DNA from 2 places in the Luteibacter sp. HAY1-4A genome. Region 2 is predicted to be linked to the other one. Evidence: predicted binding sites of a transcription regulator. Region 2 holds the regulator's gene; the other holds the start of a gene.

Region 1 (6,478 bases), on a different contig from region 2:
TCGCCGACGAACCCACCGGTAACCTCGATCCGCAGCTGGCGATGGAGATCATGACCCTGTTCGCGGAATTCCAGGCGGTCGGCACCGCCGTGCTCGTCGCCAGCCACGACCTCATGCTGATCAAGCGCATGAAGAAGCGGGTCGTGGTCCTGGACCACGGCAAGCTCGTCGCCGACGTGCCCGCCACGGAGGTGGTATGAACACGGTGCGCGAAACCCGCCGGGCCCAGGAACCGGAGAAGACACGCCGCAGCGAGTCGCGAAAGGTCGGCGCTTGGCGCGAACACCACGCCTGGAGCCTGTCCATCAGCCTGCGTCGTCTCGGCTCGCGGCCGCTCGGTACGCTGCTGACGGTGGCCGTGATGGGCGTGGCGCTGGCCCTGCCGCTCACCTTTTACCTGCTGCTCGGCAACGTGCAGCGGATGGGCGACGCGCTCGGGCGCAACCAGTCCATTAGCGCTTTCATGAGGCCAGGGCAGAACGCCGCCATGGCGGAAACCGCGGCATCCGCCCTGCGCGGCCGCCCCGAAGTGGCGGACATCGTCGTGCGCACGCCGAAGGACGGTCTCGCCGAACTTGCCGAAGTGCAGGGGTTCTCGGGCAGCTTGCAGTCGCTGGACGCCAACCCCCTGCCTTACGTGCTGTCCGTGCAACCGAAACCGGGCCTGTCGGCGGAGGACGTGGGCCGCCTCGTCGAGTCGATGAAGGCGACGCCGGGTGTCGACATGGTGCAGGACACCGGAGCCTGGCGGCAGCGTCTCGATGCCCTGGTGGGCGTCGGCAGCCGGGCCGTCGCGCTCCTGGCGTTGCTGCTCGGCGTTGCCGCACTGCTGGTCGTGGGCAACACGATCCGGGTCGACATCCAGAGCCGCAGCGCGGAGATCGGCGTGCTCCTCCTCATCGGCGCCAGCCGTCCCTTCGTTCGCCGCCCTTACCTTTACGCCGGCATCTGGCTGGGCTTCCTTGCCGGCGTGCTGGCTGTCGTGCTGGCCGTGGTGCTGGAACTGGCCATGGCCGGGCCAGTCGGGCGGCTGGCCGCGGCCTACGACGGCAGCGTGAGCTTCGGCGGTCTCCCCGCCTGGCTGCTGCTTTCGGTACCCTTCGCCTCGGCCGTGCTCGGGTGGCTCGGTGCGCGACTGGTCAGCGCGCGGCAGATACGCCGCGCCGCGGCAGGTTAAAGGGGGCGGGGGTGGCATCTCACATCGGTTCGGGCGTGGCCGGCGCGACGCCGCGCATTCTCCTGGTGGACGGCTCGAAGGTCGTGCGCCAGCTGATCTCACGGGTGGTCACCGCCGAGGTGCCGGGCGTGGAGATCGTGGAAGCCGCCACCGGCGCGGAGGCCCAGACCGAACTGCAACGCGGCGTCTTCGACTTCGTCACCGTGGCGCTGCGCCTGCCCGACATGGACGGGCTCGACGTGGCCCGCTTCGTGCGCGAGTCCGCACCGCAGATCTACATGCCGATCGTCGTCGTGTCGGGCGATGTCGAGCAGCGCCTGCACCGGCGGGAACTCGGCGAGTTCGTGACCGATTACTTCGACAAGTCCCTCGGCTTCGGCGCGCTCGCGGAATTCATTCGCGGGTACGTGCGGCCCGAGGGTGGCGCCGAGGGCGAGGTGCTCTATGTGGAGGACAGCCGCGTGGTGGCCCTGGCCACGCGCCGGATGATGGAGAAATACGGCCTCACGGTGCACCACGTCATCAGTGCCGAAGACGCGCTGCAGCACCTGCGCCAGGCGCGCGAGCGCGGCGAGGTCGGTGCCGACGTGGTGCTGACCGATGTGAGCCTGAAGGGCGAACTCACCGGCGGCGATCTCGTCGAGCGCATCCGCAACGACTTCGGCTACGGCAAGGGGCAGCTGCCCACGCTGGTCATGACCGGCGACGAAAACCCCGCGAACCAGGCCGCGCTCCTGCGTGCCGGGGCGAACGACCTCGTGGAAAAGCCCGTCGAGGAAAAACTGCTCATCACGAAGCTGCTTTTCCAGCTTCGCGTCGCCCTGCACCTGCGCGAGAGGGCAGCGCATTGAACGACAGGGTGAAGCTGGAGCCCTCCTGGAAAGCCCGGATCGGCGCGTACCTGGATCGCCCCGAGATGCTGGCGCTGTCGGAATTCCTGCGCAGCGAAAAGGCACAGGGCAAGACGATCTATCCCCCGGGTCCCGACATCTTCAATGCCTTTGCCCACACGCCGTTCGACAACGTGCGCGTCGTCATTCTCGGCCAGGACCCGTACCACGGGCCCGGTCAGGCCCACGGCCTCAGCTTCTCGGTACGCCCGGGCGTGCGCGTGCCGCCATCGCTGCAGAACATGTTCAAGGAGATCGAGGACTGCCTCGGCATCCCGCGTCCCGACCACGGCTGCCTCACCCCGTGGGCCGACCGGGGCGTGCTGCTCCTGAACGCGGTACTGACCGTGGAGGCCGGCAACGCCGGCTCGCACCAGGGCAGGGGCTGGGAGGGCTTCACCGATGCGGCCGTCGATGCCCTCAACCGCGAGCGCGAGGGACTGGTCTTCATGCTCTGGGGCAGTCACGCCCAGCGGAAAGGCCAGCTGATCGACGGCAAGCGTCACCTCGTCCTGCGCAGCGTGCACCCCTCGCCGCTGTCGGCGCATCGCGGCTTCATGGGCTGCGGCCACTTCGCGAAAGCGAACGCCTATCTGGAATCGCGCGGCAAACCGCCCATCGACTGGTCGCTGCCTGCAAAGGTCGACCTGGTTGCCTAAGGCATCTAACAGTCGCCATATCTCCAATAATAATAAGTTCTTAGCTGTTAATCTCCGCTACTCGATACGCCCCGCCCCGTACGGCACATAAACCGGCCATAGCATCCTCTGGACATGCCGGACCTATTTCTGTACCATTGCGTACAGTTAACCGATGAACTTCGGGCCGACTTAGCACTCTCATTCCGGGACTGCTAATCTGCGTACAAGACTTTCAGGAGGTTCCACACATGTCCCAAGCCCTCGCCACCCGTAACTACGGGCTACCGAGCGTCGTTGGCAGTCTGGATTCCTATATCTCGGCCGTCCATCGCATTCCGGTGCTCAGCCTTGACGAGGAGCAGTCGCTGGCGCGCCGCTTCCGTGACGACGCCGACCTCGACGCCGCCAAGCAGCTCGTGATGTCCCACCTGCGTTTCGTGGTCCACGTGGCCCGCGGGTACAACGGCTATGGCCTGCAGCTTTCCGACCTCATCCAGGAAGGCAACATCGGCCTGATGAAGGCCGTGAAGCGCTTCGACCCGGACCAGGGCGTTCGCCTGGTCAGCTTCGCCGTGCACTGGATCCGTGCCGAAATGCACGAGTTCATCCTGCGCAACTGGCGCATCGTGAAGGTCGCCACCACCAAGGCGCAGCGCAAGCTGTTCTTCAACCTGCGCAAGAGCAAGAAGCGCCTGGGCTGGATGAACGCGGAGGAAGTGCGCGTGGTCGCGAACGACCTGGGCGTACCGGAAGCCACCGTGCGCGAGATGGAATCCCGTCTCTCGGGCCGTGACATCGGCTTCGAAGCCCCGGCCGACGCGGACGATGACGACAAGCCGGCTCCGGCCGCGTTCCTCGTCGACGAAGGCGCCGACCCGTACGACAACCTCGCCGAGGAAGATGCCAGCAACAACCAGATGGGCGCGCTGTCGTCGGCACTCGGCAACCTGGACGATCGCTCGCGCGACATCATCCAGCGCCGCTGGCTGGCCGAAGACAACAAGGCCACGCTGCAGGATCTTGCGGACGAGTACGGCGTTTCGGCCGAGCGTATCCGCCAGATCGAAGCGAATGCCATGAAGAAGATGCGCGTCGCCATCGCCGCCTGAAACCGCGGTTCGGCGTAAGATCGGAAACGGCCTCCCTCGCGAGGCCGTTTTCCTTTGTCCTACCGGCAGGAGCAGAACCAGGATGCCCCGGGCGCTGGTCATCGAAGACGACGAGGTCACCGCGCGCGACATCGTCGCGGAACTGGGTGCGCACGGCCTGACCGCCGACTGGGTGTCCGACGGCCGCGAAGGCCTCGCGCGGGCGCTCGCCGACGGCTACGACATCATCACACTGGATCGCATGTTGCCCGGCATGGACGGCATCGACGTGGTCTCCCAACTGCGCCAGCACGCCGTGGACACACCCGTGCTGATGATCAGCGCGCTGTCCGACGTGGATGAACGGGTGCGCGGGTTGCGTGCGGGCGGCGACGATTACCTCACCAAGCCCTTTTCGCCCGACGAGTTGGCGGCGCGTGCCGAGGTGCTGCTGCGCCGGCGTCGCCAGGGTCCGAACGAAACGCGCCTGCGTGTGGCCGACCTCGAACTCGACCTGGTCCGCCATAACGCGCAGCGCCGCGGCCAGGAGCTCACCCTGCTGCCCACGGAGTTCCGCCTGCTGGAATTCCTGATGCGAAACGCGGGGCAGGTGGTGACGCGACAGATGATTTTCGAACACGTATGGGGCTTCCATTTCGATCCGGGCACGAACGTGATCGACGTCCATATCGGACGGCTGCGGCGCAAGATCGACGGCGCCGGCCATTCACCGCTCATCCGCACCGTGCGCGGCTCGGGATACGTCCTTGCGCCCGCTGACTGACGCCTGGCGTTCCGCCACCTCGCGCCTGATCATCATCTATGGCGCGCTGTTCGCCATCTGGTGCGTGGTGCTCCTTGGCATCGTGCAGTGGGAAACCTCGCGCTACCTGTCCGGCGTGATCGACCAGATGCTGGCGTCGCGCGTCCATTACCTGGAAGGCACCGCGCCGCGCGACATGCGCGCCACCGTGGACGCCGCCAGCCGCATCGACGTGCAAGGCGCCATGTGGATGGGCCTGTTCGACGCACAGGGCCGGCACCTCGCGGGCAACATCGCCGCGATGCCGAAGGACCTGGACGAAGACGGCACGGCCCGTTCGATCAGCGCGAGCCTCGACAGCACCGCGCGCAAGGCCACGGCGCGCGTTCGCGGGCTCTTCCACGAATTGCCGGATGGCACGCGCCTCGTCGTGGCGAAGGAAAGCTCCACCATCGACGGCGTCGGCACGATCATCCGGCGCGGACTCCTCTGGGGCCTGTCGCTCACGCTCATTCCCGGCGTACTGGGCGGCGTGCTGATCGCGCGCGGTCCCGCCCGTCGCATCCGCGCCATCCAGCAGGCGATGGAGCCCATTCGCGAGGGCGACCTCAGCGTGCGCCTTCCCGTGAGCGGCTTCGGCGACGAAGTCGATCTGCTCGCGGGGACGGTCAATACCACCCTGACGGAGATCGAACGGCTCCTCGGGGAAGTGAAGGGCGTTACCGACAACATCGCCCATGACCTGCGCACGCCGCTGACGCGCATGCGCACGCGCCTGTACCGCCTGCAACAGCAATTCGAGAGCCGGCCGGAGGGCGAGCAACTGGATGCGTGTGTCGCCGAGATCGACACGGTGCTTGCGCGCTTCCGCGCCTTGCTGCGTGTCTCGGAGCTCGAAGACAGGCAGCGCAGCGCCTGCTTCGAGAACATGGACCTGGGCAGCGTCCTGCGCAATGTCCACGAGTTTTACGCGCCACTGGCCGAGGACCGCGGACAACGTTTCGAGCTGGAACTCGGCCGGTTGCCGTCGTTGCGAGGCGACCCGCACCTGCTGTTCGAAGCCTTCGCCAACCTTGTCGGCAACGCGATCAAGTTCACGCCCGACGGCGGCGCCGTGCGCCTGGTGGCGTCGACCGATGCCGACGGCGGCGCGCGCGTGGACATCGCCGATACCGGCCCCGGCATTCCGCCCGACGAGCGCGAAGCCGTGTTCCGGCGTTTCTACCGCAGCGACGAGACGCGTTCGAAGCCGGGGTGCGGCCTCGGCCTCGCCATCGTGAGTGCCATCGTGCGGCTGCACGGGTTCTCGCTGTCGGTGGGCGGCAACGAACGTGGCGCGGTCTTCTCGGTCACCTGTCCGGCGAACGCCTAAATAAATCTTAACTACGCCCGCGGCGTGCGGCGGCGCAAAATTCGCGCCGACGCAAACACGCCTCGGAACCCGTCCCCCCATGATTGGCATCGTCCGGATCGCGCTCACGCGGCCGTATACCTTCGTCGTCCTCGCTTTGTTGATCCTCATCGTGGGCCCGCTTTCCGCGCTGCGCACGCCGACGGACATCTTCCCGGACATCAAGATCCCGGTGATCGCGGTGGTCTGGCAGTACACCGGCCTGCCCGCCGACCAGATGGCCGGTCGCGTGTCGTCGCCGTTCGAGCGCGTGCTGACCACCACCGTCAACGATATCGAGCACATCGAGGCCAACTCGCTCCAGGGCTTCGGCATCGTCAAGATCTTCTTCCAGCCGACGGTGGACATCCGTACCGCGAACGCGCAGGTGACGGCGGTGGCGCAGACCCTGCTCAAGCAGTTGCCGCCGGGTAGCACACCGCCGCTGATCTTGAACTACAACGCCTCGACGGTGCCGATCATCCAGCTGGCGCTGTCGGGCAAGGGCCTCACTGAGCAGAACCTCGCC
Region 2 (6,478 bases):
TCGTCGAAGATCATGCAGCCGATGTTGTCGTTGCCCAGCGTGGCCACTTCGATGGCGAGGCTGATGCGCGCAAGCTCGCCGCCGGAAGCGACCTTGCGCAGCGGACGCGGCGGCTGGCCGGGGTTGGCGCTGACCAGGAGTTCGCAGCGCTCGCGGCCCTGCGGATCGGGGTCGTCGCCTTCGGCGGCTTCCAGCGACACCTCCAGGCGTCCGCCGGCCATGCCGAGTTCGCCCATGAGGGCGGCCACCGACGAGCCGAGTCGGTCCGCGGCGTCCGCGCGTGCCTTCGATAGCGCAGCGGCGGCCGTGTCGTATTCCTTGCGCAGACGGTCGCATTCGGCGGCCAGCCGGTCCAGCGCGTCGCCGGCGCCTTCGAGTTCGGCCAGGCGCTCGCGCACTTCGTCGGCCTTCGCGAACAGTTCCTCGATCGGCAGGCGATAGCGGCGGGACAGGTCGTGCAGGTGGGTGAGGTGGGTGTCCACCTCGGCCAGGCGTTCCGGGTCCAGTTCCACGTCCTGCGCGTAGCGGCCGAGGCCGTCGACGGCTTCGCCCACCTGGATCTGCGCGCTGTCCAGCAGCTCCAGCAGTGGCGCGAGGGTGCCGTCCAGTTCGGACAGGCGCGACAGTTCGGCATGCGCGCGGAGGAGGGCACGGCCGATGGCGAACTCGCTTTCACCGTCCAGCATCTCGACGATGCCGTTGGCGCCTTCGGCGAGGCGGCCCGCGTTGGCGAGGCGGCGGTGCTGCGTCTCCAGGTCTTCCAGTGCGGACGGCGCCAGGGCCCAGCGCTCCAGTTCGTCCAGTTCGTGGCGGAGCAGTTCGATCTGCCGTTCGCGGTCGTCGCCGCCGGAGAGGGCGCGGATGCGCGCCACGGCGTCGCGCCACGCGCGGGCAGTGTCGCGGACGCGCGCCAGCTTGTCTTCGTTGCCGGCATAGGCGTCGAGCAGGGCCATCTGGTGTTGCCGGGAAAGCAGGGCCTGGTGCTCGTGCTGGCCGTGGATCTCGACGATGAGTGCCGCCAGCGCCGACATCTGCGCGAGGCTGGCCGGGCGTCCGTTGATCCACCCGCGTGAGCTGCCCTCCGTGCGGATGACGCGGCGCAGCTGGCAGGTCTCGCCGTCGTCCAGTTCTTCCTGGCGCAGCCAGGCCAGCGCCTCGGGGAGCCCGGCCAGGTCGAATTCCGCGGCCAGTTCGGCACGGTCGCTACCGGCGCGCACCATGCCGCTGTCGGCGCGGGCGCCGGCCAGGAGCATCAGCGCGTCCACCAACAGCGACTTGCCCGCGCCGGTTTCGCCGCTGACCACGGTGAGGCCGGGACCGAACGCGACCTCGGCTTCTTCGACGACGGCGAACTGGCGGACGTAGAGCGAGGTGAGCATGGGACCCGGGTCGGCGGATGGAATCGCGCCGATTGTAGCGGGAGCGGCGTCGCAAGGGCCGAGACTTGCAAGCGAGAGGGCAAGACCTTATTGATAGCGGACGATCCAGCCCCTTTCCGACACGTCCAGCGCATGAATCCGTTTACCGGTCACGACATCGATGCTCGCGCGCGCCGGCTGCTGCGGACCCTCATATCCCAATACCTGTCGGACGGTGAGCCGGTCGGCTCGCGCACGCTGGCGAAGTCGTCGGGCCTGGAAGTCAGCCCGGCCACCATCCGCAACATCATGGCCGACCTGGAAGACGCCGGCCTGGTCGCGTCACCGCATACCTCGGCCGGCCGCGTGCCCACGCCGCGGGGCTTGCGTCTTTTCGTGGACAGCCTGCTCGAATTGAAGCCGCTGCCGCGCGACGAGATGGCGCGCCTGCAGGGCAGCCTGCCGCCACACCAGACCACCACGCGCGACCTGCTGGGCAACGTCTCGAACCTGCTTTCCGCCATGACCCGCTTCGCCGGCGTGGTCACCGTGCCGCGCCAGGGCGACTTCCCGCTGCGCCACATCGACTTCGTATCGCTGCCCGACGCGCGGGTGCTGGTCATCCTGGTGTTCTCCGACAATCAGGTCCAGAACCGGGTGGTGCAGCTTGCCCGCCCGCTCGACGCCAGCGAGCTGGAGCAGGCGGCCAACTACCTCAACGCCCAGTTCGCGGGCTTCCGCCTGGCGGACATCCGGGCGCACCTCGCCTCGGAACTGCGCGAGGCCGGGGGCGAACTCAACCGGATGCTGGCTGCCGCGGTGGAACTGGCCACGGCCTCGTTCGCGCACGACGAGGACGCCGACGACGTCCTGGTCAGCGGCCAGACCAACCTCATGGGCTATTCCGAGCTGGCCGACATCGACCGGCTCCGCGAGCTGTTCGACGCCTTCCAGCAGAAGCGCGACCTGCTCCAGTTGATGGAAATGTGCGTCCAGGCCCCCGGCGTCCGCCTCTTCATCGGCGAGGAGTCCGGCTTCTCGGCCCTGGACGGCTGCAGCATCGTCACCGCCACCTACGGCACCGGCGGCCGCATGCTCGGCGCGATCGGAGTTATTGGACCGACGCGTATGGCATATGAGCGGGTGATTCCGGTGGTGCAGGCCACTGCCGGATTGCTCAGCGACGCCTTGAATCGCGCCGCGGCGACCTCATAAACCGCCCCGGGAGGCGGGTTTACTATTTCCCGCGGATGTTCGGTCCCCTCCTGGAGGCGGGCCGGTAAGCTGACATTTGGAGCAAGCATGCAGAACAACGATCCCCATGCGCCGGATCAGGTGCAGGATGGCGGTGCGGCGGACGGCGGCGTGAACGCCGACCTCGACGCACTTACCGCGAAGCTGGGCGCCCTCGAATCGGAACTGGCCGGGGCGCGCGAGACGGTCCTGCGCGAGCGGGCGGAGATCGAGAACCAGCGCCGCCGTCTTCAGCGCGACCTGGAACAGGCGCGCCGTTTCGCCAACGAGAAACTGCTGGGCGACCTGCTTCCGGTGTACGACGGCATCGTGCTCGGCCTCACGAACGACTCCGCCGACGCGAAGACGTTGCGCGAGGGCCTCGAGCTGACGCTGAAGCAGCTGGAGAAGGTCACGCAGTCGAACGGCCTGACCGTCATCGATCCCCTCCACCAGCCCTTCAATCCGGAGCACCACCAGGCGATCAGTTCGGTCGAGTCGAACGAACACGCGCCGGGCACGGTGGTGGCGGTGGTCCAGAAAGGTTTCGTGCTCAACGATCGTCTGTTGCGTCCGGCGCTCGTCGCCGTGGTGCGCGACAACTGAACAAAGCCCCATGTGGCGCGGGTTCGCGGCACTTGGGGAGTCTCACCAGGCATTGAATCGATGGGGCCGGTCCCCACTTTCACAAACAGTCGCGGCCGCGGGGGCCGCTTAGAAATACGGAGCAACTTCAATGGCCAAGATCATCGGCATCGACCTCGGTACGACCAACTCCTGCGTGGCAGTGATGGAAGGTTCGACCGCACGCGTCATCGAGAACGCGGAGGGCGATCGCACCACGCCGTCCATCGTCGCGTTCACCAAGGACAATGAGGTTCTGGTCGGCGCGCCGGCCAAGCGCCAGAGCGTCACGAATCCGAAGAACACGTTCTACGCGGTGAAGCGCCTCATCGGCCGCAAGTTCACCGACGCGGAAGTGCAGAAGGACATCAAGATCGTGCCCTACGGCATCGTGGCGCACGAGAACGGCGACGCCTGGGTGCAGACGGCCGATGGCAAGAAGATGGCCCCGCAGGAAGTCTCCGCGAAGGTCCTCATGAAGATGAAGAAGACCGCCGAGGACTTCCTGGGCGAGCCGGTCACCGAAGCGGTCATCACGGTGCCGGCGTACTTCAACGACAGCCAGCGCCAGGCCACCAAGGACGCCGGCAAGATCGCCGGTCTCGACGTCAAGCGCATCATCAACGAGCCGACCGCGGCCGCACTGGCCTACGGCCTCGACAAGACCGCCTCGGGCGACCGCAAGATCGCCGTGTACGACCTCGGTGGCGGCACCTTCGACGTGTCGATCATCGAGATCGCCAACGTCGACGGCGAGAAGCAGTTCGAAGTGCTGGCCACGAATGGCGACACCTTCCTCGGTGGCGAAGACTTCGACAACCGCGTCATCGACTACCTGGTCGACGAGTTCAAGAAGGAGCAGGGCATCGACCTGCGCCAGGACCAGCTCGCGCTGCAGCGTCTGAAGGACGCCGCCGAGCGCGCGAAGATCGAGCTTTCCTCGTCGCACCAGACCGACGTGAACCTGCCGTACGTCACGGCCGATGCGTCCGGTCCGAAGCACCTCAACATCAAGCTGACCCGCGCCAAGCTCGAGTCGCTGGTGGAAGACCTGGTCAAGCGCACCATCGAGCCGTGCCGCACCGCGCTCAACGACGCCGGCCTGCGCGTGTCCGACATCAATGAGGTCATCCTCGTCGGTGGCCAGACCCGCATGCCCAAGGTGCAGGAAGCCGTGAAGGACTTCTTCGGCAAGGAAGCGCGCAAGGACGTCAACCCGGATGAAGCCGTCGCCGTCGGCGCCGCCATCCAGGGCGGCGTGCTGGGCGGTTCCGTCAAGGACGTGCTGCTGCTCGACGTCACCCCGCTGTCGCTCGGCATCGAGACGATGGGCGGCGTGATGACCAAGCTCATCGAGAAGAACACCACGGTGCCCACCAAGGCCTCGCAGGTGTTCTCCACGGCCGACGACAACCAGACCGCCGTCACCGTGCACGTGCTGCAGGGCGAACGCGAGCGCGCCAACGCCAACAAGTCGCTCGGCAAGTTCGACCTGCAGGGCATTCGCCCGGCGCCGCGCGGCACGCCGCAGATCGAAGTCACCTTCGACATCGACGCCAACGGCATCCTGCACGTGTCGGCGAAGGACAAGGACACCGGCAAGGAGCAGAAGATCGAGATCAAGGCCGGCTCGGGCCTCTCGGACGAAGAGATCCAGCGCATGGTGGCCGACGCCGAAGCCAACCGCGAGGAAGACAAGAAGTTCCACGAGCTGGTGCAGGTGCGTAACAAGGCCGACCAGCTGGTGCACGCCACGCGCAGCCAGCTGAAGGAGCATGGTGGCAAGGTGCCGGCCGAGCAGCTGGCCAGCATCGACGCCGCGGTGTCCGAGCTCGAGAAGGTGAAGGACGGCGACGACAAGAACGCCATCGAGGGGAAGATCACCAACCTCGAGCAGGTGGCGCAGTCGCTGTACGCCGCGGCGCAGTCCGGTGGTTCGCAGGACACGTCGCAGCAGTCGGCGCCGGGCGGCGGTTCGGCCCAGCCGGACGACGTGGTCGATGCCGAGTTCACCGAAGTCAAGGACGACAAGAAGTAAGTCGTCTGAACGAGCGACGTGCCGCGGCGAGGGGTTGCGGCACGTCTTCAACGGTTGACAGGAACGATCGCGCCGAGGGGCAACCCATCGGCGCGTTCGTCCGTCCAGGGAAAGCAAGCGGGCAATGAGCAGCAAGCGCGACTACTACGAAATCCTCGGTGTGGAACGCACCGTGACGGAGGGCGACCTCAAGAAGACCTTTCGTCGCGTCGCGATGAAGTACCACCCCGATCGCAATCCCGACGATCCGGAAGCGATCGAGAAATTCAAGGAAGCGAAGGAAGCCTACGACATCCTCTCCGACGCGCAGAAGCGCGCGGCCTACGACCAGTACGGTCATGCGGCCTTCGAGGGTGGCGGGTTCGGTCGCGGCAATGGCGCCGGCTTCGGCGACGTGGGCGACATCTTCGGTGACATTTTCGGCGACATCTTCGGCGGTGGCGGCGGACGCCAGCGCGCGCGCCGCGGTGCCGACCTGCGCTACATGATGGACCTCGACCTCGAGGAAGCCGTGTTCGGCGTCGAGAAGAAGATCGAGGTGCCTACCCAGGTCAATTGCCACCACTGCAACGGCACGGGCTCGGAAGACGGCAAGGTATCGACGTGCAGCACCTGCGCCGGCCATGGCCGCGTGCGCATGCAGAACGGCATTTTCTCAATCCAGCAGGCCTGCCCGACCTGCCACGGCTCCGGCCAGAAGATCGACAAGCCTTGCAAGAAGTGCCACGGCGACGGCCGCCTGGAAGAAGAGCGCACGCTGTCGGTGCGCATTCCGGCGGGCGTGGACAATGGCGACCGCATCCGCCTCACGGGGCAGGGTGAAGCCGGCCCGGCGGGTGCGCCGGCGGGCGACCTCTACGTGGAAGTGCGCGTGCGCGAGCATGCCATCTTCCAGCGCGACGGCTCCGACCTGTATTGCGAAATGCCCATCCGCTTCGCGCAGGCCGCATTGGGTACCGAGTTGATGGTGCCGACGCTGGAAGGCGAAGTGCCGGTGAACGTGCCGCCGGAAACGCAGACGGGCCAGCAATTCCGCCTGCGCGGCCGCGGCGTCAAGTCGGTACGCGGCGGCCGCACCGGCGACCTCATCTGCACGGTCGTCGTGGAAACCCCGGTACGCCTCACGAAGGAACAGCGCGACCTGCTGCTGCAGCTCGAAGCCACGTTCGTCGGGGAGGAAGCCGCCAAGCACACGCCGCGCTCCACCACGTTCATCGATGGCGTG

Evidence for each region. Region 2 encodes HrcA, which represses chaperone genes, less so after heat shock. Its sites were predicted from a motif close to TTNGCACTCNNNNNNNNNGAGTGCNAA; they were not measured.
Region 1: the regulator HrcA is predicted to act here: its motif matches at 2,898-2,924, upstream of rpoH (RNA polymerase sigma factor RpoH).

What each region holds. Positions count from the first base shown of each region.
Region 1 covers NZ_JBNDHZ010000055.1:3,502-9,979, forward strand. Annotated here, with positions in the region: gene ftsE (cell division ATP-binding protein FtsE) at 1-200, shown strand, start outside; gene ftsX (permease-like cell division protein FtsX) at 197-1,177, shown strand; gene ACPYOD_RS16190 (response regulator) at 1,189-2,028, shown strand; gene ung (uracil-DNA glycosylase) at 2,037-2,726, shown strand; gene rpoH (RNA polymerase sigma factor RpoH) at 2,957-3,817, shown strand; gene ACPYOD_RS16205 (response regulator transcription factor) at 3,900-4,580, shown strand; gene ACPYOD_RS16210 (sensor histidine kinase) at 4,564-5,931, shown strand; gene ACPYOD_RS16215 (efflux RND transporter permease subunit) at 6,011-6,478, shown strand, end outside.
Region 2 covers NZ_JBNDHZ010000012.1:52,691-59,168, reverse strand. Annotated here, with positions in the region: gene recN (DNA repair protein RecN) at 1-1,379, opposite strand, end outside; gene hrcA (heat-inducible transcriptional repressor HrcA) at 1,512-2,573, shown strand; gene grpE (nucleotide exchange factor GrpE) at 2,661-3,197, shown strand; gene dnaK (molecular chaperone DnaK) at 3,328-5,253, shown strand; gene dnaJ (molecular chaperone DnaJ) at 5,378-6,478, shown strand, end outside.